2 regions of the Arthrobacter sp. zg-Y895 genome follow, and region 1 is predicted to be linked to the other one. Evidence: predicted binding sites of a transcription regulator. Region 1 holds the regulator's gene; the other holds the start of a gene.
The links. The regulator LexA, encoded in region 1, represses DNA repair genes until DNA is damaged. The targets are predictions, from matches to a motif close to TCGAACANNTGTTCGA.

Region 1 (11,886 bases):
ATCTCTGTCCGCCTCCGGCCTTCCCTCTTCCCTTGCGGGACTGCCCTTCGCGAAGGGGCACGGCACCGGCAACGACTTTGTGCTGGTAGCCGATCCCGACGCTGCGCATGACCTGGCCGCCGACGAGGTAGCCGCTGTCTGTGACCGGCACCGCGGTGTGGGCGGTGACGGTTTCATCCGGGCCGTCCGGTCCGAGCATCTCCCTGAAGGCCGTGCCCTGCTGCAGACGGCTCCGGAAGCCGAGTGGTTCATGGACTACCGGAACTCGGACGGCAGCATCTCCGAAATGTGCGGGAACGGGGTGCGCGTCTTCGTGCACTTCCTGCTGGAAGAGCGGCTGGTGGAACTGGCCGAAGGCGCATCCCTGGTGATCGGTACCCGCGCGGGGATCAAGACCGTAACCCGGATGGCCGGCGGCTATGCGGTGGACATGGGGCCCTGGGAGTTCATTTACCCCGACCATGCGGCTGCCAAATCCATGGACACGGTGGTCAACGCAGACGGACTGGAGGTGCCCCGCCCGGGCCTGTCCGTCAGCATGGGTAACCCGCACACCGTCGTGGCCCTCGCGGAACTGGACGAACTGGCAGCAACCAACCTGACCGCAGCACCGTCAGTGCAGCCGGAGCCGGAGCACGGAACCAACGTGGAGTTCGTGGTCCCGGCCGAGCCGCTCGTAGAAGACGGGGTGGGGCTCCTCACCATGCGCGTCCACGAGCGCGGCGTCGGCGAAACCCTCTCCTGCGGTACCGGCGCCTGTGCGGCCGCCGTAGCCACCCGGTTCTGGGCCGGAGCCGAAGCACCCGATGACTGGGCCGTGACGGTGCCGGGCGGCGTCGTCGGCGTCCGTTTCCTGACCGGGCCCGACGGCCGCGAACATGTGGAGCTCAGCGGACCGGCCGTACTGGTGGCACGCGGAACCCTGCTCTAGGCGCTGCGGTCCACCTTCAGGGTCCGGAAGGACTTCGCGGTGCTGTGGCGGGAGACGGTGAATCCGGACGGCAGGGTCTCCGCCAGCCAGCGCTGCAGGGAATCCGCGCCCAGGTTTTTCTGCACCACCAGCCAGGCAGTTCCTCCCGGCGCCAGGCGCGGCAGCCAGAGCAGCAACAGGGCGTGCAGCTCCTCTTTGCCGATCCGGATCGGCGGGTTGGACCAGATGGTGTCGAAGCGTACTTCCGGGTCCACCTCCTCCGGCAGGGAGGCCGTGACGTTTCCACAGCCCAACGCCGCTGCGTTATCCCGGGTCAGCGCGATGCAGCGTTCGTTGACGTCGACGGCGTAGACCCGGGCCGCCGGGGATTTCAGCGCCAGGGTCAGGGCGATGGGTCCCCAGCCGCAGCCGATGTCCAGCAGGTTGCCGGTTTCCGGCGGCGCGGGAACTTCCTCCAGCAGCACCATCGTGCCCTTGTCGATCCCATCGGGGCTGAAGATCCCGCCCGCTGTCTGCAGGGTCCGTTCGGTCCCGTTGAGGCTGACGCGCAGCGGTTTGCGGACCTCGGGCCCGGACGGTGTGGAGGAGAAGTAGTGCTCTGTTGCCATAACAGTCCAGATTAGTCGCTGCAGGCGTGTGGCATGGAATTTATGGGTGGCCGTACGGGTTGTAAAGGACAGCTGGCGCGGTAGGGATCCATTGCGGAGAAGGTTGTTTTCCTGAGGATTTGTCGGTTCACTGGCCTACCATGGAAAGTACGTTCCAATAAGGAGATTATGACCATCAACAACTCCCGTCCCGTGCATTCGACGGACAGTTCCACACCCGAACTGAGTCCTTCGGATATCCAAGGTGTCATCGACAGGATTCTCGCCAAGGACAGCGCGGTCGAAGCAAAGGCCCCCGGCGACAAGCAGCGGGGCCGTGCCCAGGCACTTTCTGACGGCGACAGCGAGCACTCCGTCCACGACGGCGAGCAGCAGGACCTGGAAGAACGCCGTGCACTGCGCCGCGTTGCCGGGCTCTCGACGGAACTCGAGGACGTCACCGAGGTCGAATACCGCCAGCTGCGGCTGGAACGGGTCGTCCTTGCCGGGCTCTGGAGCGAGGGCACTGCCGCCGACGCCGAGAACTCGTTGAAGGAACTTGCGGCACTGGCTGAGACTGCGGGATCCGAAGTCCTGGACGGCATCATCCAGCGACGGCTCAAGCCGGACCCCGGCACCTTCCTCGGTTCCGGCAAGGCCCAGGAACTCAAGGACATTGTGACGGCCACCGGTGCAGATACGGTCATCGTGGACAGTGAGCTGGCTCCGTCCCAGCGCCGCGGGCTGGAAGACATCGTCAAGGTCAAGGTCATCGACCGGACAGCGCTCATCCTGGACATCTTCGCCCAGCATGCAAAGTCCCGCGAGGGCAAGGCCCAGGTGGAACTGGCACAGCTGGAATACCTTCTGCCGCGCCTGCGTGGCTGGGGCGAATCGATGTCCCGGCAGGCAGGCGGCCAGGTCGGCAGCGCCAGCGCCGGCATGGGTTCGCGCGGCCCCGGTGAAACCAAGATCGAATTGGACCGCCGGAAGATCCGCACGCGGATGGCCAAGCTCCGCCGCGAAATCGCGGCTATGAAGCCGGCACGCGAAACCAAGCGGGCCAACCGCCACCGCAACTCGGTGCCCTCCGTCGCCATTGCCGGCTACACCAACGCAGGAAAGTCCTCGCTGCTGAACCGGCTCACCGATGCCGGGGTACTGGTGGAGAACGCACTGTTCGCTACCCTGGATCCCACTATCCGCAAGGCCCAAACCGAGGACGGAATCGGTTACACGCTCGCGGACACCGTAGGGTTTGTCCGATCGCTGCCCACCCAGCTGGTGGAAGCCTTCCGCTCCACCCTTGAGGAAGTAGCCGACGCAGACCTGATCCTGCACGTGGTTGACGCTTCGCACCCGGACCCGGAGGGCCAGATCGCGGCCGTCCGGACCGTCCTCACCGAAGTCGACGCCCGCAAGGTGCCCGAAATTATCGTGCTGAACAAGGCCGACGCAGCGGATCCGTTCGTGCTTGAGCGGCTGCGCCAGCGCGAGCCGCGGCACGTGGTCGTCTCGGCGCGTACGGGCGAGGGTATCCCCGAGCTGCTGCAGGCGATTTCCGAGGGCATTCCGCGCCCCGGCGTGGACCTGGAACTGCTGGTGCCCTACGAGCGCGGCGACGTCGTCTCCCGCCTGCACCAGGAGGACGCCGAGATCCTCTCCCTGGAACACGGCGAAGCCGGCACCCAGCTCCATGTGAAGGTTCGTGAAGGGCTGGCAGCAGAGCTGGAGCAGTTCGTGACCCATGGGTAGGAAAGCGCCGCAGGGACCGGACCAGGTCCTGGATCTGCTTGACACGGCGGTAGCGGCCATGGGCGGGCAGAACAGGCCCGGCCAGCACGAGATGGCACGGCAGGTGGCCGAGGCCATCGAGTCCGGCGACCACCTGCTGGTGCAGGCCGGAACGGGTACGGGCAAGTCGCTCGCCTACCTGATCCCGCTGATTGCACACGCCTTGGAGAGCAGCAAACCCGCGCTGGTTTCCACTGCCACGTTGGCCCTGCAGTCACAGATCGTCGGGCGTGACCTCCCGCGCCTGCTGAAGACCCTGGAACCGAAGCTTCCGCGGGAAGTCGACGTTGCCTTGCTCAAGGGCCGCAGCAACTACGTCTGTGTCCACAAGACCGGCGGCGGATTCCCCGAAGAAGACGAAGCCGGAACACTGTTCCTGCTTGGCGACGAGCAGGCTGTCTCCCATCCCGCTCCCGCCGGCGGGCCCACCTCGGCGCTGGGGCGCGACGTCGTGCGCCTGCAGGAATGGGCGCAGGAAACGGAAACCGGCGACCGGGACGAGTTGCTTCCCGGCGTCAGCGACCGTGCCTGGCGTCAGGTGTCCGTCACCTCGATGGAGTGCCTGGGGGCGCAGAAGTGCCCGGTGGCGGAGGCCTGTTTCAGCGAACAGGCACGGGCCAAGGCCGCCGTTGCCGATCTGGTGATCACCAACCACGCGATGCTGGCCATCAGCGCGTTCGAGGGACTGGCCGTCCTGCCGGACTATGACGTGGTGGTGATCGACGAGGCACACGAGCTGCAGGACCGCGTCACCGGAGCGGTCACCGGACAACTCTCCGGAACAGTGATTTCCGCGGCGGTCTCCGCAGCACGCAAGCACACGTCCGCCACCATGGAGCCGCTTGCCGCTGCCGGCCGGGCTTTCGACTCCGTGTTTGCCCCGGTGCCCTCCGGACTGCTGGCCGCCGGGCTGTCCGAAGACCAGGAACTGGTCCTGGGCGCAGTGCGGGAAGCCTGCCGCACCGCGCTGTCAGATTCCAAGCCCGAAGGCTCCGACGCCGTCGACGGCGGCCGCCAGATGGCACGTTCCCGCCTGATGGCCGTCCTGGAACTGTGTGAACGCATCCTTGACGCAGTGAATTCAGGGGAAGTGCTGTGGGCATCGCGTGCCAGCACCTTCTCACCGGGCACCGGCTACACCGCTCCGGAAGACGACGCACCGCCCACCATCAACGTTGCACCGCTGTCCGTGGCCGGACGGCTGCGCGAAGGCCTGTTCGACGGACACACCGTCGTGCTTACCTCGGCCACCCTCGCCATCGGGGCGGAGTTCGGTCCGGTCGCCGGAGCCCTGGGGCTGCTGGGTGCCGGTGCACCGAAATGGACGGGGACCGACGTCGGCAGCCCCTTCGACTACCCGCGGCAGGGAGTCCTGTACGTAGCCAAGGACCTGCCGAAACCGGGACGCGGCACCTCCCCGGAGCAGCTGGATGAGCTGGAGTCGCTGATCAAGGCCTCCGGCGGCGGTGCCCTGGGTTTGTTCTCTTCCCGCCGTGCCGCGGAGGAAGCTGCGGAAGCGCTGCGGAAGCGGGTCGACTTTCCGATCCTTTGCCAGGGCGAATCCACCATGTCCGCCCTGGTCCAGCAGTTTGCTGACGAGGACGAGACCTGCCTGTTCGGCACCATGTCCCTCTGGCAGGGCGTGGACGTCCCCGGAGCCTCCTGCCGGCTGGTCATCATTGACCGGATTCCGTTCCCGCGTCCCGACGATCCGTTGATGACCGCCCGCACCCGGGCGGTTGCCAAGGCCGGGGGCAACGGCTTCATGAGCGTCTCGGCGACCCACGCAGCCGTCCGGCTCGCCCAGGGCGCAGGACGGCTGATCCGCGCCTCCGGGGATAAGGGAGTGGTGGCCGTGCTTGACTCACGCCTGGCAACCGCGCGCTACGGCAGTTTCCTGCGGGCCGCCCTGCCGCCCTTCTGGTCCACCACCGACCGTTCCGTGGTGCTTCAGGCGCTGAAGCGGCTCGCGGCGGAACCCGCGGGCGCGAAGAAGTAAAACCGCCGGGGAAGGGGATCCCGGAAACAAAAAGCAGCGCCGCCGTGTACCGGCGGCGCTGCTTTTGCATGGTCCTTTTGACGTCTGACCAGGACGTTCTGCTTGTGCCTAGAGCGAGCGCATCACTGAAACGACTTTGCCCATAATGGTGGCTTCGTCACCGAGGATCGGCTCGTAGCGGGTGTTCTGGGGCAGCAGCCAGGTATGTCCGTTGCGCTGCCGGAAGGTCTTCACGGTTGCTTCGTCCTCGAGCAGGGCCGCGACAATGTCACCGTTTTCGGCGGTGGGCTGGCGGCGGACAACCACCCAGTCACCGTCGCAGATGGCCGCATCCACCATGGAGTCGCCCGCCACGCGAAGCATAAACAGGTCGCCGTGCCCTACGAGCTGGCGCGGAAGGGGAACCATCTCTTCAACCTGCTGGTCGGCGAGGATGGGTCCGCCTGCGGCGATCCGTCCGACCAGCGGAACCATCGCCGTGTCGATTGCTGTGGTGAGGTCGGAGACGCTGCCGGAACGTTGCGTGCGTGAGCTGCCGCCGCCGGATTCCGGGTCGCCCTTTGCTGCACCTTCAGCAGCCTCCGCGGCGTTCCCGCCGTTCGCCGCCTTGCCGTTGCCTCGGCGCACAGGAGCATCACGGAGCAGGAGCGGAACCAGTATCTCCATGGCACGCGGGCGCTTGGGGTCCCGGCGGATATAGCCCAGCTTCTCCAACTGGCTCAGCTGGTGCGTAACGCTGGAAAGGCTGGCCAGCCCCACAATGTCGCCGATCTCCCGCATGGAGGGCGGGTAGCCGTTCGCATTCACCGAACGCTGGATGGTCTCCAGGATCTTCGTCTGCCGGGCGGTAAGGCCCTTGGTGCGTCCTGCCGGCGCGGGCGCGGCAGGGGAGGGGGTGCTGCCATTGGTAACACGGGCCACGTCGGCTTCCCTTCACAGTCGGCCCGTGGATGCGGGCCGGATGGTTCTAGCGGTGTATCTGGTTTGTCCTGCGGTGATTCGATGCGGTGATTCGATGCGGTGGTTCCCTGCGGTGGTCTATCCCGCCAAGCTGTTTTGTCAGTGCCGGATGGTTAGTTGGTTCCAGCCGCTTCCAACAGGTTCAACGCTAGGGGAGCGCAGGCATATTTTCAAACATATATTCGAGCGAGTCTCGACAATGTTCGTAGATAGGTGCTAGAAATGTTCGAGTACAGCTTCGAACATATGTTCGACCCTGAGTAGAAAAACGGTCCGCCGACACCTCGGCGGACCCACCAGATGTTCGAATGCAGTTTCGAGCCACACTGTTTTTCCCGGTGCTTTTACGGGAAGCGGGGGAATCGGCGGAGCTGCTCTTCGGACCGGAAAGGTATTGACATGTCAGTACACGTACTTCCCCTCGCTGCACAGAGCTTCACTGCACAGAGCCTCACTGAATCTGCCCCCGACCGGGCCGCTGACCCCGCCCGCATGGCCAACACCGCGGACACCCAGGCGTCGGTCCCGCTGCGCCTGACCCGCCGCGGCCGGCTCGTCCTGGTCGGCGCCCCGCTGATGATCGTGGCCGCTGCACTGCTGGTCTTCATCGGATTCTTCACCGCACCGGCTATGGCCTCGGGGGGCTCCCCGGAGCAGACACACACCATCCAGGTGGGTGTATCCGCCGGGGATTCACTGTGGTCGCTCGCCACCGAGTTCGCCCCGGACCGGGATCCCCGCACCGTGGTCGCCGACATCGTGGAACTCAACAACCTGGCGGACGCCACCGTCCCCGCCGGCAGCCAGATTTACATCCCGGTCTCGCGCTGATCCAACGGCCAGCGCGCTCCGATGATCCTTACCTGCGTGCCCGTAACAGAGGCGTGCTGGAAGTCGCTCAAATACAACGTCACCGCAGAGCGTCCTAAGCTGTAGAAGTGAACGAACAGCTGGAAAACCTGAACAGACTTCCCCTGCGCGATGATCTGCGGGGCCTGACCCCGTACGGCGCCCCTCAGCTGGATGTGCCCATCCTGCTGAACGTCAACGAAAATACCCACGGACTTCCGGAGCATGTGCGCCGGGCCATTCTGGCCGAGATTGAATCAGTGGTCGCCGGCCTGAACCGATATCCCGACCGCGAATTCACCCTGCTGCGGGAAAACCTGGCCAAATACCTCGGCCACGGACTGGCTGCGGAGAATATCTGGGCCGGTAACGGTTCCAATGAGGTTCTCCAGCAGATCCTGCAGGCGTTCGGCGGACCAGGGCGGACGGCCATGAGTTTCCCTCCGACGTACTCCATGTACCCGCTGCTCGCCAGCGGCACCGGCACCGCGTACGTCACCGGCACGCGGGAGCGGGACTTCTCCCTGACCCCCGAATCGGCTGCGGAGCAGATCCGGGCGCAGGCACCCAACATCGTGATCCTGTGCACCCCGAACAACCCCACGGGTACTGCCCTGGAACTGGACGTGATCGAAGCCGCCTATGAAGCGGGAGAAGCTTCGAACGCCATCGTCGTGGTCGATGAGGCGTATGCAGAGTTCTCCCACGCCGATACCCCCAGTGCACTGCAGCTGCTCCCTGGCCGGGAACGGTTGATTGTTTCCCGGACCATGTCGAAGGCCTTCGCACTCGCCGGGGCCCGGATCGGCTACCTTGCCGCAGCGCCGCAGATTGCGGACGCCCTGCGACTGGTCCGCCTGCCCTACCACCTCTCCGCCATCACGCAGGCGACTGCGAATGCTGCCCTCACGCACGCCGATGCGCTCCTCTCCAACGTGGAAGACATCAAGGGCCAGCGGGACCGCATCGTGGCGGAACTGCGTGCGCTCGGACTGGAACCGGCGCCGTCGGACGCCAATTTCGTGCTGTTCAGCGGTATGGAGAATCCGCGGGCGGTGTGGGAAGGTCTGCTCGAAGCCGGCGTACTCGTCCGCGACATCGGCATCGAGGGCCACCTGAGGGTCACAGCCGGCACCGAAGCCGAAACCACTGCGTTCCTGACCCGGCTGCGGGAACTGCTCGCTGCCTGAGCGGAAGCCGGGCGCCCAGGATGTCCCCGGTTTCAGTGAGTCGGGGCGTTCGGGACTAAACTGATGACCTGCCGGGGCTTTGCCTATTGCCCCGCTTCCAATCTTCGTGAAGGAACCCCATGACTGTGGAGACCGCCACCGGACGCACCGCCCGCCTTGAGCGGACCACCAGCGAATCGTCTGTCTTCGTCGAGCTGGACCTGGACGGCACCGGCCGCGCCGACATCAGCACCTCGGTGCCGTTCTATGACCACATGCTGACCGCGCTGGCCAAGCACTCGCTGATGGACCTCACCGTCCGGGCCACCGGCGACACCCACATCGACGTGCACCACACGGTCGAGGACATCGCGATCAGCATCGGCGAGGCGCTGAAGACCGCCTTGGGTACCAAGGCCGGCATCCGCCGCTTCGGGGAAGCCACGGTACCCCTGGACGAGGCGCTGGCAAACGCCGTCGTCGATATTTCCGGGCGTCCTTACCTGGTGCACTCCGGGGAACCCGCCGGCCAGGAATACCACCTGATCGGCGGACACTTCACCGGATCCCTGACCCGCCACGTGTTCGAAGCCATCACCCTGCACGCGCAGATCTGCCTTCACATGCGGGTCCTTGGCGGACGCGATCCGCACCACATCGTCGAGGCCCAGTTCAAGGCCTTTGCCCGCGCCCTGCGCGCAGCCGTCGAATCCGATCCGCGCGTCGAGGGCATCCCCTCCACGAAGGGAGCACTGTGACTTCCCGCAACGTCACTGTCCTGGACTACGGATCCGGCAACATCCGTTCGGCTGTCCGCGCCTTGGAACACGCCGGCGCCAACGTCACGCTCAGCGCCAAGCCTGACGACGTGCTGAACGCCGACGGATTGGTGGTGCCCGGCGTCGGAGCATTCGCGGCGGTAATGCAGGGCCTCAAGGACGTGGATGCGATCCGCATGATCGGGCGCCGCGTAGCCGGGGGCCGGCCGGTCCTGGGTATCTGCGTAGGCCTGCAGGTCCTCTTTGACGAAGGCGTGGAACACGGTGTCCGGACCAAGGGGATGGGCGAATGGCCCGGCGTGGTCGAGCGCCTGGCCGCCGACGTCGTGCCCCACATGGGCTGGAACACCGTGACGCCGCCCGAAGGATCGGCCCTGTTTGAGGGCATCGAGAACGAGCGGTTCTATTTTGTGCACAGCTACGGCGTGCAGAAATGGGACTTCGACGTCACCCAGCCGGCAATGCGCCCGCCGCAGGTCACCTGGGCGGACCACGGCGGCCCGTTCATCGCCGCGGTGGAGAACGGCGCCCTGTCGGCCACCCAGTTCCATCCGGAAAAGTCCGGTGACGCCGGCGCGGCGCTGCTGAACAACTGGCTGAAGACCCTGGGCTAGGCGCCGATATGTGGAGCGTTATCCTCATGGGCCTGGCCGGACTGCTCATCGGCGGTGCGGTGTCTTTCCGCAGCCAGGGCATGTCCAAAATCATCGTTATCAGTTTCTGGGTCCTGGCCGGAATGGCCCTGCTGGGCGCGTACCTGCTGACCCTCGACCTTTCCTGACCCCACCACCGAAAGCATCCAAATGCCCTTCAGCGAAACCCCTGTCCTTGAACTGCTGCCCGCCGTAGACGTAGCGGACGGCCAAGCCGTGCGACTGGTGCAGGGCGAGGCAGGCAGCGAGACCAGCTACGGCGATCCGCTGGACGCAGCCCTGGCCTGGCAGAACGACGGCGCCGAATGGGTCCACCTCGTGGACCTCGACGCAGCGTTCGGGCGAGGTTCGAACCTTGACCTGCTCAGCCGCGTAGTGAAGTCCCTGGATATCAAGGTGGAACTGTCCGGCGGGATACGGGACGACGAGTCGCTCGAAAAGGCCCTGGAGCTCGGCGCTGCCCGCGTCAATCTGGGAACCGCGGCACTGGAGAACCCGGGGTGGACCGCCAGCGCCATTGCCCGCTACGGCCAGGCCATCGCCGTCGGCCTCGACGTACGCGGCACCACCCTCGCCGCACGCGGCTGGACCCAGGAAGGCGGGGACCTCTGGGAGGTCCTGGCCCGGCTGGAAGAGGCAGGCTGCGCCCGCTACGTGGTTACCGATGTGACGAAGGACGGCACGCTGCGCGGGCCCAACCTGGAACTGCTCCGCGAGGTACTGAAACGCACCGACCGTCCGGTGGTCGCCTCCGGCGGCATCTCCAGCCTCGATGACCTGGCCGCGCTCCGGGAACTGGTTCCATTGGGGCTCGAAGGCACCATTGTGGGCAAGGCACTCTACGCCGGCGCGTTCACGCTGCCCCAGGCCTTCGACGTCGCCGGCCACCCGGAACGCTAGGTATGGCAGCACGCGAACTACCCGGCCACATTGCGGCGGCCCTTGCCGGCGCCGGCGGCCCCACCGATTCCGCGGGCCGGCCGTGGTCCGGACGGGACCTGGCCGGTGAGGGAAACCCGCTGCACAACTTCGATTCAGACAGCGGACGGACCGACCCGGGATACGCGGCGGCCCTGGCGAAACTGATTGCCGGGAGCGGAAGCGAAGCGGAAGTCGTAGCCTCCCTGGCCACGGCCCGCGTCTTCGTGCCGATCATCGCCGTGCTGGGGGAGGAAGCCGAATCCGACCACGGGCTGACCGCGGACAAGCAGGCCGATATGGCGCTTGTGACGCTCAACGCCCCGGACGGCCGCAAGGCGCTGCCGGTATTCACCTCCGTGGACGCTTTGGAACACTGGCATCCCGAAGCCCGGCCGGTTGCGGTCTACGCCAACCGCGCCGCACTCTCCGCCGTCGCCGAAGACGCCCAGCTGCTGGTTATCGACCCGGGAGCCGAGTTCACCTTCGTGGTGCGGCGCCCGGCCATGTGGGCCCTGGCCCAGCAGCAGGAGTGGGTGCCCTCGTACGCCGACGCCGGCCTCGTCGCGGCGGCCGAAACCGCCGCCGGGCCGGACCCCCGGATCCTGGCCGTCACCCTCCAACAGGGGCCGGGGACCGCGTCCAGGACTGCCGCCGGTGCTCCGGTGGGCGGGGGAGGGACCGGCCCTGAGCTTAGAATGGTGCTTCAGCTAGCGCCCGGACTTGATCCGCAGGACGTTTCTGCCCTGGCGGCCGGACTGCAGCAGCGCCTGACTGCCAACCCCGAGTTTGTTGAGCGCGTGGATTCACTTGACCTGAAAATCACGCGCTGACCCGTCCGGCGTAGCCGCCAGAAGAGAACTGCCGTGAATTTTGGCCTGTACCGCGAGATGCTGCGGATAGCTCCTATCCGCCGTGTGCTGCTCATCGGGATGATCGCCCGTTTCCCGCATTCCGCCGCCGGAGTGCTGCTGACCCTGCACGTGGTCAACACCATGGACAAGGGCTACGCGGCCGCCGGCGCGGTAGCCGCCGTCGTCACCATCGGCATAGCAGTGGGTGCCCCCTGGCGAGGCCGCCGCGTGGACACCGTGGGCCTGCGGCGGGCCCTGATTCCCTCCGTTATTGCCGAAGCTGTCATCTGGAGCCTTGCTCCGCACGCCAGCTTCGAATGGCTGCTGGTCCTGGCGCTGATCGGCGGCGTGTTCACCCTTCCGGTCTTCAGCGTCGTGCGGCAGTCGCTGGGC
Region 2 (11,886 bases), on a different contig from region 1:
GGCCTGGTGCCGGGGTGGGCAGCCGATGCATCCGTAGGCGTACGTGCGTTCAATGCCCGCAGCGAGACCGTCCTGGAAAAGCCCACCTTCCGTGACGCAGTTCTCTCGCGCCGCTGCGCGGTGCCGGTGGACGGTTACTACGAATGGAAGGCAGGCCCCGGCAAGGTCCGCCGCCCGTTCCACGTTTCCCGGGCCGACGGCGCCCCGATCTACTTTGCCGGCCTGTACGAGTGGTGGCGGGATCCGGCCAAGGCCGAAGGCGACCCGGAGAAGTGGCTGCTCTCGACGTCGATCCTCACCGTCGCCTCGCCTCCGGCGGACAGCGCCGAACCCGTGCTGGGCGAACTGGCCGGCCTGCATGACCGGCTGCCGCTGCCGCTGTCCCCGGACGCAATGGCTGCCTGGCTGGACCCGGCACGGCGGGATGCCGGCATGCTGGTAGCCCTGGCTACGGCACAGGCCTACACGACGGCGGCGGACTGGGCACTGTCCGAAGCCCACCCCGCCGTGGGCAACGTGCGCAACGACGGCGAGTACCTGCTGCATCCGGACCCGGCGGAGACGGTGCCGACGGAGGACGTGCTGTTCTAGCGGGAGCCTATTCGGAAATCATTGCCAGGGTGACCCGGCCGGCGTCGTCCACCCTGAGGCCGGGGTTGAAGCAGACTTCCCAGCGCAGCCCGTCGGGGTCCGTGAAGTAGCCGGAATAGCCGCCCCAGCTCATCTGGGTTCCGGGGGCGGTGATGACCCCGCCTGCACCGGCGGCGTTGGCCAGCACGGCGTCTACCTCTGCGGCCGAGTCCACGTTGTGCCCGAGGGTGACCGGGGCGTTGTGGAGCTCGCCGACCGCGCCGGCTTCCGCCGCCAGATGGTCTGCCCGGAAAAAGGCCAGGAGCAGCCCGTGGTTGATCTGGAAGAAGATCACCTCGTCGGGGACGTATTGGACTGTTTCCCAGCCGAGCCGCGAAACGTAAAACGCGTGAGTTACTTCGAGGTCCCGTACGCCTACGGTGACCACGGAAACGTGGGGGTTCACGCCTCTGATCCTGCCATGAAGACGCCGAACGGCCATACCCGGGCAGCGGAGGCCCGGTGCGGCGCCCGCAGCCCGGGGGTGGTTACTCTTAAGGCATGGAACCAGCTGAGCAGAAATCCGTTTCGGGACAGCTCGATAATGTCCGGACAGCAATTGACGAAATCGATGAGGAAATTGTCGCGCTGATCTGGCGGCGGCAGCGGCTGGTCCGGCTCGCCGGGGGACTGAAGGACAACGACGACGCCGTCCGCTCGCCCAAGCGTATGGAGGAAGTCATTGCCCATGTCCGCCATGCGGCCCAGGAGCAGGACGGCGACTGCAATGTGGTGGAACGCACGTACACGGCCATGATCGAGGCCTTTATCGACTACGAGCTGAAGGTCCGCCACGAGATGGAGACCCAGCGTAAGCTGGACGCCTTCAGCCGCAGCTAGGAAACCGGTCGCCCGTCCCGGCCGGGTTGTCTCCCTGGACCGGAAACATGTCGGGTATGTTGTGGCCCATGGCACAAACCGTGGGGGAACTGTTCCCGAAGACCGACCGGGTCCATGCCTGGCTGTCCCTGGAATGGGGGTCGCGCAAGGAGACTCCGGTACAGGTCGCCGAACGGATCCTGCTGACGCTTCCCTTGTTCCGAAGCAGGTTCCCGGATCCCGATGCGCGATGGCAGATGTCCGTGAAAACCCTCTTCGGGCCCGGACCTAAATGGGTCGACATCCCGGACGCGCCGGAAGCGCTGGGTGCGCTGATTCAAAGTCCCCGCCAGCGCGATGTTCCCGACTCGCATGTGGACACCGGAACACTCAGGGCAAAATTCTCATTGACCGGTTCCGGCGATCCGGACAACGGACTGTTTCAGTTCGATATCTCTGCCGGCCGCAGTAATGTCTGGGGCACCCCGGCAAACAGCATCTCCCTGCGGCCGCCAGCAGAATTCATCATTGGCCCACCGGAGGAGGCCCACAGCTGGTTCGGCGGGCTGGCCCGGATCTGGCAGCCGGAAACCGCCTGCCTTTTTACCCCGGACACCATGGATGCCTGCAGGGAGATGGAGAAACGGCTAGGCAGAGGGAACCGCTCGATTTACACCCCGTCCGTCGGCTATCTGAACTGGTTCTCGCGGACCGGGTACGGCAGGGTTCCCTTCCCCCTGGATGCAGTAACCCGGGAGGACCCGGACGGGACCCTGATAGCCGTCAAGGACTGGACCGCTGCTGCGGTGGCCGATCTGTATGCGGAGCTGGAGACCATGGGAATGCTTCACACGATGCCTGCTTTCCAGGTCCTGGATGCGCCTGCCGGCGGAGACGGGTCCTGAATCGGGTAGGTTGTGCCGCATGACACTCACTGTGGCCGACCTGTTTCCGGAGGATAAGGCTGTCCGTGTCCGGCTGGTGTGGGGTGCCCGGAGGGAAACTGCGGAGCAGGTGGCCGCCCGGATCCTGCCGATGCTGGATTTGTTCCGGGGACGGTTTGACGCTGCGGAGATGCGGTGGCACGGCCGGGCACTTGTGTTCAGGGAGGCGGCAGACTTTGCCGACCCGTCCGCGCTGGGCAGGGCGATTGAAAGTTTCCGCGAGCGCGATGCCCCCGACTCGCCGTTCTCCACCGGCACCAGCAAGACACAGTTCCGGCTTTACGCTGACACAGATGCCAAGGAAGCACTGTTCTCCCTGGACGTTACCGCCGGCCGGAACCTCGGCCCAAGGCCCAACGAGATCTCCCTGAAACTGCCGCCGGACTTCACTATCGGCACCCCCGATGAAGCCTCCGCCTGGTTCCGGAAGCTGATCCGCATCTGGGAGCCGGAGACGGCGAGCCTGACCAGCTGGGAAGTTCATGACAGGGTCAGCGAGCGCCGGACCCGGTTGGGATTGCCGGGACATGCATCTTTCCGGGAGCCCGCCGTCGGATACCTCAACTGGTTCTCCCGGACGGCCTACGGGCGGCTGCCCTTCCCCATTGCTGCTGCCGCCGTGCAGAACTACCCGGACGGAACGCTCATCACGGTGAGGGACTGGCGTGCCCCGGCCGTGGCGGACCTGTACGCCGAACTGCAGGTCATGGGGATGTTGCACCGTCCGCCGGCGGTCCAGGTGCTGTCACCGCCGGTCAGGGACGGTCAGGAACCGGACACAGATGTGAAAGGGAGCCATGGGGGAAACTAGGCCGGAGGCGAACCGCTGGCGTCCCGTGGCGGCGGCGCTCGCAGACCGCCGGCGCCTGCACCTGTACGCCCGCGCCGTGTTGGCGGCCGACGACGGCGCACGCCTGGACCCGGAGGACCTCACCTCTGCCGAGGCCAAGTCGTTGGCGGTGCTGCAGAACGCCGGCCTGGTCCGCGTCGGCGAGCGCGGGGTGGAACCCGTGGCGTCCGTCTTCGCTGATCTGCTGGCCGCCGGGATACGGCCAACCGACACGTCGGCCCGCCGCTTCCTGGTCAACGGCAGGGTCGAGGCCTACCCGCGCAAACGCTCCGACCGGCTGGAGCTGCTGCATTTCCTGGCCGGGGAGGTCTTTGAACATGCCCGGCCGCCGGAGCCGGGGCTGCGGCCAGTGCTGTCGGAGAAGGAACTCACCACCCGGCTGACGGCCTTCACCGCAGACCCCGCTGCCATCCGCCGCTATCTGGTGGATGAAGGCATTGTGGCCCGGGATGCCGCCGGCACCCAGTACTGGCTCACCCGCCCCCGTCCGGCGGAAGGAATGGAATTTGCCTAGTTCCCCGGATACGGCCAGCCTCCCTGCAGCCGACGCGCGGGTTCTTCGCCCCGTGGAGGGGCTGGTGAACTTCCGCGACTTGGGCGGCCGACGACGGCGCGACGGCACGCTCACGCCGCACGGGGTCTTCTTCCGCTCCGAAACGGTGGACCTGATCCGCCCCCGCGGCTGGGACACCCTGCATGCGCTGGGAGTGCGTACCGTCGTCGACCTCCGGCAGCCGCCCGAACGCGCACGGGACACCGCCGCCCGCCCGGACTGGCTCACCACGGTTCCCGTGGACCTGGACGGGCTGGCGGAAAATCCGGAGTTCTGGGAGGGGTACTGGAACAACGGACTGATGGGCACGCCGCTGTACTACCTGCCGCACCTCACCCGGCTGCCGGACCGGATGGGCGCCGTACTGCAGGCGCTCGCCGATGCCCCGCCCGGCGGGGTGCTCTTCCACTGCATGGCGGGCCGGGACCGGACGGGAATGACCGCAATGGTCCTGCTCGCGGCAGTGGACGCGGAGCCGGAGGAGATCCGGGAGGATTACTTCGAAACCGTCCGCAACGCGGATGCCTTCGCAGCAGCAACAGGACGGCCCAATCCGGAGGCAGAGAGCGAAAGACTGTGCGCCGGGCAGGGAACCAGCATGGACGGTGCCTTCCGCGCGGCGGCGGACGGCTTTTCGCTGGACCGGCTCTTTGACGACGCCGGGCTGCCGGAGGCAGTCCGCACCGGCATCCGCACCTGGCGGGGAGCAGTTCCCTCCACGCCTTAATGCTGCCCTGCTACTCCGACGTTCCCGCTTCGAGGATCGACACGATTGAGAAGAGCGTAAAGCAGACAGCCCCGAGTCCAACCAGCACGTGCGCGGGGACAAAGAACGCCGGGTCTGTGCCTGCGGCTTCAAAGAGGAACGCGGCGAAGAACAGGCAGCTGAGCGCTGTTCCGATGGGCATCAGCGGGATGCGGTTGGCCAGGGCAAACGTGCGACGCCAGACGAGGGCGAGCAACAGCACCTTCGACAGGATGCTGAAGCAGATCAGCCCGAGGCCGATCAGCACGCATCCCGGGGCCAGCCGATAGGGTTCGTCTGAACTGAACAGCACGAATAGTCCGAGCAGCACGTTGATCGTGCCCGCGGCAGCGACGAGCCAGGGCCAAGCGGAACGCTCGCCGTCGCTGAATTCGTTGCGCACCTGGCGCACGATGCTCGCGACCAGGGCGATCAGCGCCGTGCAGATCGCCGACAGGCCGATCAGGACGTGGCCGGCAACGAATCCGGGCGTATCCCCGCGCACCAACAGGCCGATCGCAAGGGAGAAACCGACGACGGCGGCTCCAACCGGAACTGCGAGCAGCCCGGCGCCGACGGCGCGGGAGTGGGCACCTTCCGGCGGGCCGCCCTGTGGCTCGAGTAACTGTGCTGACTGGATGAGAGTGAATTTCGTGGACGCGGCCGCGACGGTGCTGACGCACGCGGCGACGAAGCCGATGCCGATCACAACGAAGCCCGCCGTGAGGTTCTCCGCGGTGTTGTCCCGGTTGGCCAGAAGGATGCCCCAGATGACGGCGGCGGCAGCAGCCACGTAGCCGGAGAGCGGCAGGATGATCCCCCATACGCGCCCATAGCGGTTGATGAGCTGCCGAATGATGGTGGCCGCCGTGGTGAACAGTGCATAACAGATGGCGGTCAGCCCGACGTTGACGTGTCCGGCGACAAAGTGATCGGCATCGTTCCGCCCGGACAGGATGTAGAGGCCATAGGACAGACAGACAGCGCCCATCAGAAGCGGTATGGCGCGGAAAATGACGCTTATTGTACGGTTCATGGCGTACCCCGAAGGTGATCCCGTGCGGCTTCGACATCATGGCCGGTCCGCTTTCAGTGCCAGTGTGCGCCTGTCCTACCCGTGGAACAACGCCGAGGCAGGGAGCCGTTCCTTAGAGTAGGTAACTTCAACGCCCTCCACCACGACGCCTGCCGGTACCGGCGGCATGGGTGGCCGCCGCCGACCGTTGACTTGGCGGGACGGTGGGCGTCGAATGGAAGTCCCGGCCGGACTCCCACATCCGGCGGAAATTTCCAAGGAGGAGTGCATGGCCGACCGGTTTACTCCCCACGGAACCGCAGCAACCCATCCGATAGCCGGGATGGCCGGTGCCATGGGAGCGCCGGTCAACGCCGTCCCTCTGGTGGCGCACACGCCGCAGGCCCGGAGCGGCCCGCCAACGGGCGGGGACAGCGTGCAGGGCAGCGCCGATGCGGGAGGCGGGCATTCGCGGCGCCAGATCGCCGTCGTTTTCGCCGGGCTGATGCTGGCGGTGCTTGTCTCGGCCCTGGACCAGACCATCGTCTCCACCGCCCTGCCCACCATCGTGGGGGACCTGCAGGGTATGGACCACCTGTCCTGGGTGATCACCGCCTACCTGCTGACCTCCACAATCGGGCTGCCGATCTACGGGAAGCTCGGGGACCTGCTCGGGCGCAAGAACATCTTCATTTTCGCCATCGTGGTTTTCCTGGGCGGGTCCGCCCTGTCCGGGCAGGCGCACAGCATGGCCGAACTCATCACCTACCGGGCCATCCAGGGCGTAGGCGGCGGCGGGCTGATCATCGGTGCGCAGGCCATCATCGGTGACATTGTGCCCGCCCGCGAGCGCGGCAAGTACATGGGAATGATCGGGGCGGCGTTCGGTATCGCTTCCGTCAGCGGACCGCTGCTGGGCGGCTACCTTACCGACTACTGGTCCTGGCGGTGGGTGTTCTACATCAACCTGCCCATCGGTGCGGTGGCGCTCGCGGTCATCGTCACCGCCCTGCACCTGCCGCGGTCCGAACGCAAGGGGATCCGGCTGGACTATGCCGGTGCCGCACTGCTTGCCGTCGGCAGCGCCGCCCTGGTGCTGCTGACCAGCTGGGGCGGCAACAACTACGCCTGGACCTCACCCACCATCCTCACACTGGGAGCAGTGGCCGCCGTCGCCGTCGCCATCTTCATTCCGGTGGAACTGCGCGCGTCCGAACCGATCCTTCCGCTGCGCCTGTTCGGGATCCGCAACTTCCTGATCTGCACACTGGTTGGGCTGGCGGTGGGGCTGGCCATGTTCGGGTCCATTGCCTACCTGCCGACCTTCCTGCAGATCGTCAACGGAGCCAGTCCCACTATGTCCGGGCTGATGATGCTCCCCATGACCGCAGGGCTGCTCACCACCTCGATCGGGACGGGGCAGCTGATCTCCCGCACGGGCAAGTACAAGATCTATCCGATTCTCGGGTCCCTCACCATGATCGGCGGCCTGCTGCTGCTCTCGCGCATCTCCAGCACGACGCCGTACTCCCTCACCGCGCTGGGCATGTTCGTGCTGGGACTGGGGATCGGGGCGCTGATGCAGAACGTGGTGCTGATTGTGCAGAACAGCGTCCCGGCCAAGGACATGGGTACCGGGGTTTCCACCGCCAACTACTTCCGGCAGATGGGCGGTTCCCTGGGGATTGCCCTGTTCGGTTCCCTGTTCATCCGCCGGCTGAATGACCAGCTGGCCTCCGCACCGGCCGGAGCCGGCGATGCGGCGTCGGGCGGCGCCAATTCGATCAGCCCGGACAGCATCAGGGCGCTGCCCGCTCCGGCGCAGGACTTCATCAAATCCGCGTTCGGCGAGGCGCTGCCGCCGATCTTCCTGCTCGGGGTGCCGATCCTGGCGGCGGCCTTTGTCCTGACGCTGTTTCTTGTGCAGCAGCCGTTGTCCACCACGGCCCGGGTGGACATGGACAGCGGGAGATAGGACCTGCGGTTAGGTGCGGTTAGGTGCCGTCATAACCGGATAGGGAGAACACCAGCGCGAAAAGTGCAGCCAGGGTCGCTCCCTGCCAGATCAGGGAGGGAATGATGTACAGGCGGGCGGCAAGCCTCCTGTTTCCCTGGATAAGCGCCGCGATGAATCCCGTTACTCCTCCGAGCAGGGTGAGCAGGCCGGAAAAGGCGAAGAAGCCAAAAATGGAGAAGCCGGAGGTGTCCCAGGCGGCGAAGGCGATGAGGGGGCGGACGACGATCGCCCAGACGATCGACACGAGGACCATTCCCGTTATCGCTGCCGCGCTGAACCGTGTTTTCCGGGAGGCCGCTTCTGGAGGAACCGCTCCCTGATCCGCAGGCAGGACGTCCTGCGCATATGGATTCCGATGCTGCAGTTCAGGCTCCTGCCCGAACGGATTCCATGGTTCCGGTTGCTGCCGTCCATTAGGCGGTGTGTTGCTGTCTGCTGTCATAACCGGCCCCATCCGATGAGTATTGCCTGGACCAAGGCATCCTGCGCAGAATCCAGCTGTCTGGAAACAGTGTGCACCATGCGGGGGTCGGCTCCGTCAGCGGCACACCTGGGCGCTGCTGCTTCTGAGCGGATCTCCCTACCCGTCCATCTCCGTGTGGTGCCGTTTGTCCCCTGCTGGTCGTACACTGGTGGCGGAGCTGTTCGAACATATGTTCGAATTAGTTGCGAACTGATAATCAACTGAAAACCAATGGATAACCAGTGGGTTGGTGCGTGTGCGGTGCGCATGCATCCGTGGGCGGAGAGGAAGCTGAATGGGTACCTTCAGCGAAGCGATCGAGGTGGTGTGCTCGCCTGCGGGCCAGCCTCTCCGGCTTATCTGGGGCGGGCACACCTACAAGGTGGGGGCTGATCCTGTGCGCTGGTATGAACGCCGTAACTGGTGGGAGGAAGAAACCCGCGCCGAACGCGGACATGGCGCCGGGCTGGTGGATACCGAGATCTGGCGGGTCCAGGCCCGGGTCAATGACCGCTCCGACCTGCGCACCCTCGACCTCTCGCACCATGTCCGCAGCGACCGCTGGCGCCTGATCCGCATTCATGACGCGCTGAGGGACAGTGCCTAAGCAATGAGCTTTACCCACCTGCACGCCGCCACCGCGTTCAGCGCCCACTACGGGGTGTCCTGGCCGGAGGAAATGGCCCAGTCCGCAGCGGCCGACGGCGCGGACGCACTGGCCTGCACAGACCGGGACGGGCTCTACGGAACGGTCAAGCACCTGCGGGCCTGCATGGAAGCCGGTATCGATCCCATCGTGGGCGTGGATTTGGCCGTGCTCGATGACGGGAACGCGGTTACGGGCCGGGTAGTCATCCTTGCCCACGGGCATACCGGGGGAGCAGGCTACCGTGCCCTGTGCAGGCTGATCTCCGCCGCGCACGCCGCCACCTCAGCCTCCCGGGCACGCGCCGGCAAACCGGTAGGCGTCACCATGGAACAACTGGCCGGGTACGTCTGCACAGAGGGGGAGGATGAACCTGTCCTCACCGTCCTCGTCGGCCCGCAGTCCGACGTCGGCCAGGCCATGCGCAGCCGAAGCTACGCCGTCGCCCGTACCCTGTTCGGCCGCTGGCGCTCGCTGATCCCTGCCCGGGCGCTCGCCGTCGAGGTGGTTACCCATCTGTCCGCCCCGGGGGAGAACCTCAGCCTTGCCCACGCCGTACGCATGTTCCGGCTGGCCGACGAGATGCGTGTGCCCGGCATCCTCACCAATGCCGTGCGCTACGTGGACGAGGATGGAGCCGCCACCGCTGACGTGCTCGACGCCGCGCGCTCGCTGACGTCGCTCTCCCACCTTCCGGACTTACAGCCCAACGGGCAGGGCTGGCTCAAGGGGGTACGGGAGATGACTGCGCTTGCCCGCGAGATCAGCTCCGAGGCGGGCTACGGTTCCTCGGGAGCGGTACGGATGCTGGCCGACACTGCGGCGCTCGCGGATAGCTGCCGGATAGACCCCGTGGCGGATATGGGCTGGAAGCAGCCCGTGGTACCTGAAGCCTCGGTGATCGGCATCGAGGCCGAACCCATGATCGAACTGCACCAGCGCTGCGAGGCGGGGATTACCCGTAGGCTGCGCGCCCGGGACTCGATTGCCGAGGTGGAACTGCGCAACCGGCTCGAACACGAGCTGGGCATCATCGAGCGGCTGGGCTTCGCATCGTACTTCCTCACGGTTGCGGAAGTCTCCGCCATGATCACCGGGATGGGGGTACGCGCCGCTGCCCGGGGGTCGGGGGCCTCCTCGCTGGTGAACTTCCTGCTGGGCGTCAGCCACGTGAACCCGCTGGACCACGACCTGATCTTTGAACGCTTCCTCTCCCGGGACCGCTCCACGCTGCCGGACATCGACATAGACGTGGAAAGCGCCGAGCGGCACAACGTCTATCACCGCATCTTCGAACGCTTCGGCTCCGAACGGGTCACGCTGATGAGCATGCAGAACGGCTACCGGGCACGGGGAGCGGTGCGCGACGCCGGACTGGCCCTGGGCATGCCCGAGGAGGAGATCGGCGCTGTGGCTAAGCAGCTATGGCGTTTCTCGGCCCGCAACTTCCGCGAGGCGCTCGCCGAAAAGCCCGAACTGCGGGAATTCTCCGGCCAGGTGGAAAAGAACCAGCAGCTGGACCTGCTGGTGGACCTCACCGAACGCCTGGACCGGCTGCCCCGGCACATTTCCATGCATCCCTGCGGAGTGATCCTGGGGGACACCTCCCTGCTGGACCGCACCCCCGTGCAGCCCAGCGGCCTGGGCCTGCCCATGTCCCAGTTCGACAAGCACGACATGGACCCCATGGGCATGCTCAAACTCGACGTGCTGGGTGTGCGGATGCAGAGCGCCATGGCCTTTGCCGTACGCGAAGTGGTGCGGGTGCACTCCTCCCGTGAAGAGGTCATTGCCGCCGGGAAGCATCGGGACGGGCCGGAGGAGCCGGACCCGGAGTTCGTCGAACACGACGGCCGGATCAACCTCGACGCCGTTCCGTTCGACGACGAACCCACCTACGAACTGATCCGCAGCACGCACACCCTGGGCTGCTTCCAGATCGAATCCCCGGGACAGCGCGAGCTGGTGGGCAAGCTGGCGCCGCGGGAGTTCAATGACCTGATCATCGACATTTCCCTGTTCAGGCCCGGGCCGATGAAATCCGACATGGTCCGGCCGTTTTTGGAACACCGGCACGGCTTCTCCCCGGAGGTCTACCCGCACGAGGCGCTGCGCCCGGTGCTGGCCGAAACCCACGGCGTCACCGTCTTCCACGAACAGGTGCTGCGGACGCTGAATGTCTTCACCGGCTGCGGGCTGGCGAAGGCGGACGAACTGCGCCGCCTGCTGGGCAACGAATCCGCCGAGCCGGGCGTGGAGGAATACTTCCGCAGCAAGTCCGCCGCCCGCGGCTACACGCCGGAAACCATCGACAAGGTCTGGGACACGCTCAAGGCCTTCGGCAGCTTCGGCTTCTGCAAGGCCCACGGCGCTGCCTTCGCCGTACCCACCTACCAGTCGGCATGGCTGAAGGCACACCACCCGGCGGCGTTCCTCGCCGGCATCTTCGAACATGATCCCGGCATGTACCCGCGCCGGCTGCTCGTCGCCGAGGCGCGGCGGATGGGCATCCCCATCCTGCCCCTGGACATAAACCGCAGCGGCGAAACCTACCGGGTGGAGCGGCTCGACGACGGCCGGCTGGGCATCCGGCTGTCCCTGGCCGGGATCTACGGGCTGTCCGCCGTCGAGCTAATGCGCATCGCCGCCGGGCAGCCCTATGACTCCCTGGCGGACCTGAGGGCACGTGCGAAGGTCTCCCGGCCCACGCTGCGCCGGCTGGCGCAGCTCGGAGCGTTCGATTCGCTCAGCAAGCAGACCGGCTCCGAGGGCAGCCGTGCGGACCTGATCCAGTACCTGGACGCCGCACCGGCCAAGTCCGCGTCCCGGAAGCATGATCCGATTCCCGGGCAGCTGGCCCTGCCGCTGGGGGATACCGAGCTGGCGAACCTGCACCATCACCTGCCCGAACCCGGGCTGCGGGAAAAGGTCCGCACCGAACTGGATCTTTTGTCCGTGGACGTCAGCGCGCACTTGATGGAAAGCTACGGTCCATTGCTGCGCGGACTCGGCGTCACTCCCGCGGAAGCATTGATGGACCTGCGCAACGGGACCGAGGTGCTGGTCGCCGGGATCCGGGTGGCCACTCAGACTCCTCCCATGCGCGGGGGACGCCGCGTGGTGTTCATCAGCCTCGACGACGGCACCGGATGCATTGACTGCACGTTCTTCCACGAGGCGCAGGAGAAATCCGGTCCGCTGCTT

Region 2: LJ760_RS13800 (DUF6504 family protein) is a predicted target of LexA. The motif match lies at 8,219-8,234, and genes of this name have one in related genera.

The regions. Positions count from the first base shown of each region.
Region 1 is NZ_JAJFZY010000014.1:45,947-57,832, forward strand. Features, by position in the region: gene dapF (diaminopimelate epimerase) at 1-931, shown strand, start outside; gene LJ760_RS17015 (class I SAM-dependent methyltransferase) at 928-1,539, opposite strand; gene hflX (GTPase HflX) at 1,708-3,273, shown strand; gene LJ760_RS17025 (ATP-dependent DNA helicase) at 3,266-5,311, shown strand; gene lexA (transcriptional repressor LexA) at 5,420-6,232, opposite strand; gene LJ760_RS17035 (LysM peptidoglycan-binding domain-containing protein) at 6,671-7,102, shown strand; gene LJ760_RS17040 (histidinol-phosphate transaminase) at 7,210-8,310, shown strand; gene hisB (imidazoleglycerol-phosphate dehydratase HisB) at 8,430-9,047, shown strand; gene hisH (imidazole glycerol phosphate synthase subunit HisH) at 9,044-9,682, shown strand; gene LJ760_RS17055 (hypothetical protein) at 9,691-9,849, shown strand; gene priA (bifunctional 1-(5-phosphoribosyl)-5-((5-phosphoribosylamino)methylideneamino)imidazole-4-carboxamide isomerase/phosphoribosylanthranilate isomerase PriA) at 9,872-10,621, shown strand; gene LJ760_RS17065 (SseB family protein) at 10,624-11,472, shown strand; gene LJ760_RS17070 (MFS transporter) at 11,506-11,886, shown strand, end outside.
Region 2 is NZ_JAJFZY010000008.1:151,948-163,833, forward strand. Features, by position in the region: gene LJ760_RS13750 (SOS response-associated peptidase) at 1-591, shown strand, start outside; gene LJ760_RS13755 (VOC family protein) at 599-1,036, opposite strand; gene LJ760_RS13760 (chorismate mutase) at 1,132-1,470, shown strand; gene LJ760_RS13765 (hypothetical protein) at 1,539-2,354, shown strand; gene LJ760_RS13770 (hypothetical protein) at 2,374-3,204, shown strand; gene LJ760_RS13775 (DUF2087 domain-containing protein) at 3,191-3,757, shown strand; gene LJ760_RS13780 (tyrosine-protein phosphatase) at 3,750-4,523, shown strand; gene LJ760_RS13785 (DUF2776 family protein) at 4,534-5,577, opposite strand; gene LJ760_RS13790 (MDR family MFS transporter) at 5,846-7,531, shown strand; gene LJ760_RS13795 (hypothetical protein) at 7,551-7,817, opposite strand; gene LJ760_RS13800 (DUF6504 family protein) at 8,332-8,643, shown strand; gene LJ760_RS13805 (DNA polymerase III subunit alpha) at 8,647-11,886, shown strand, end outside.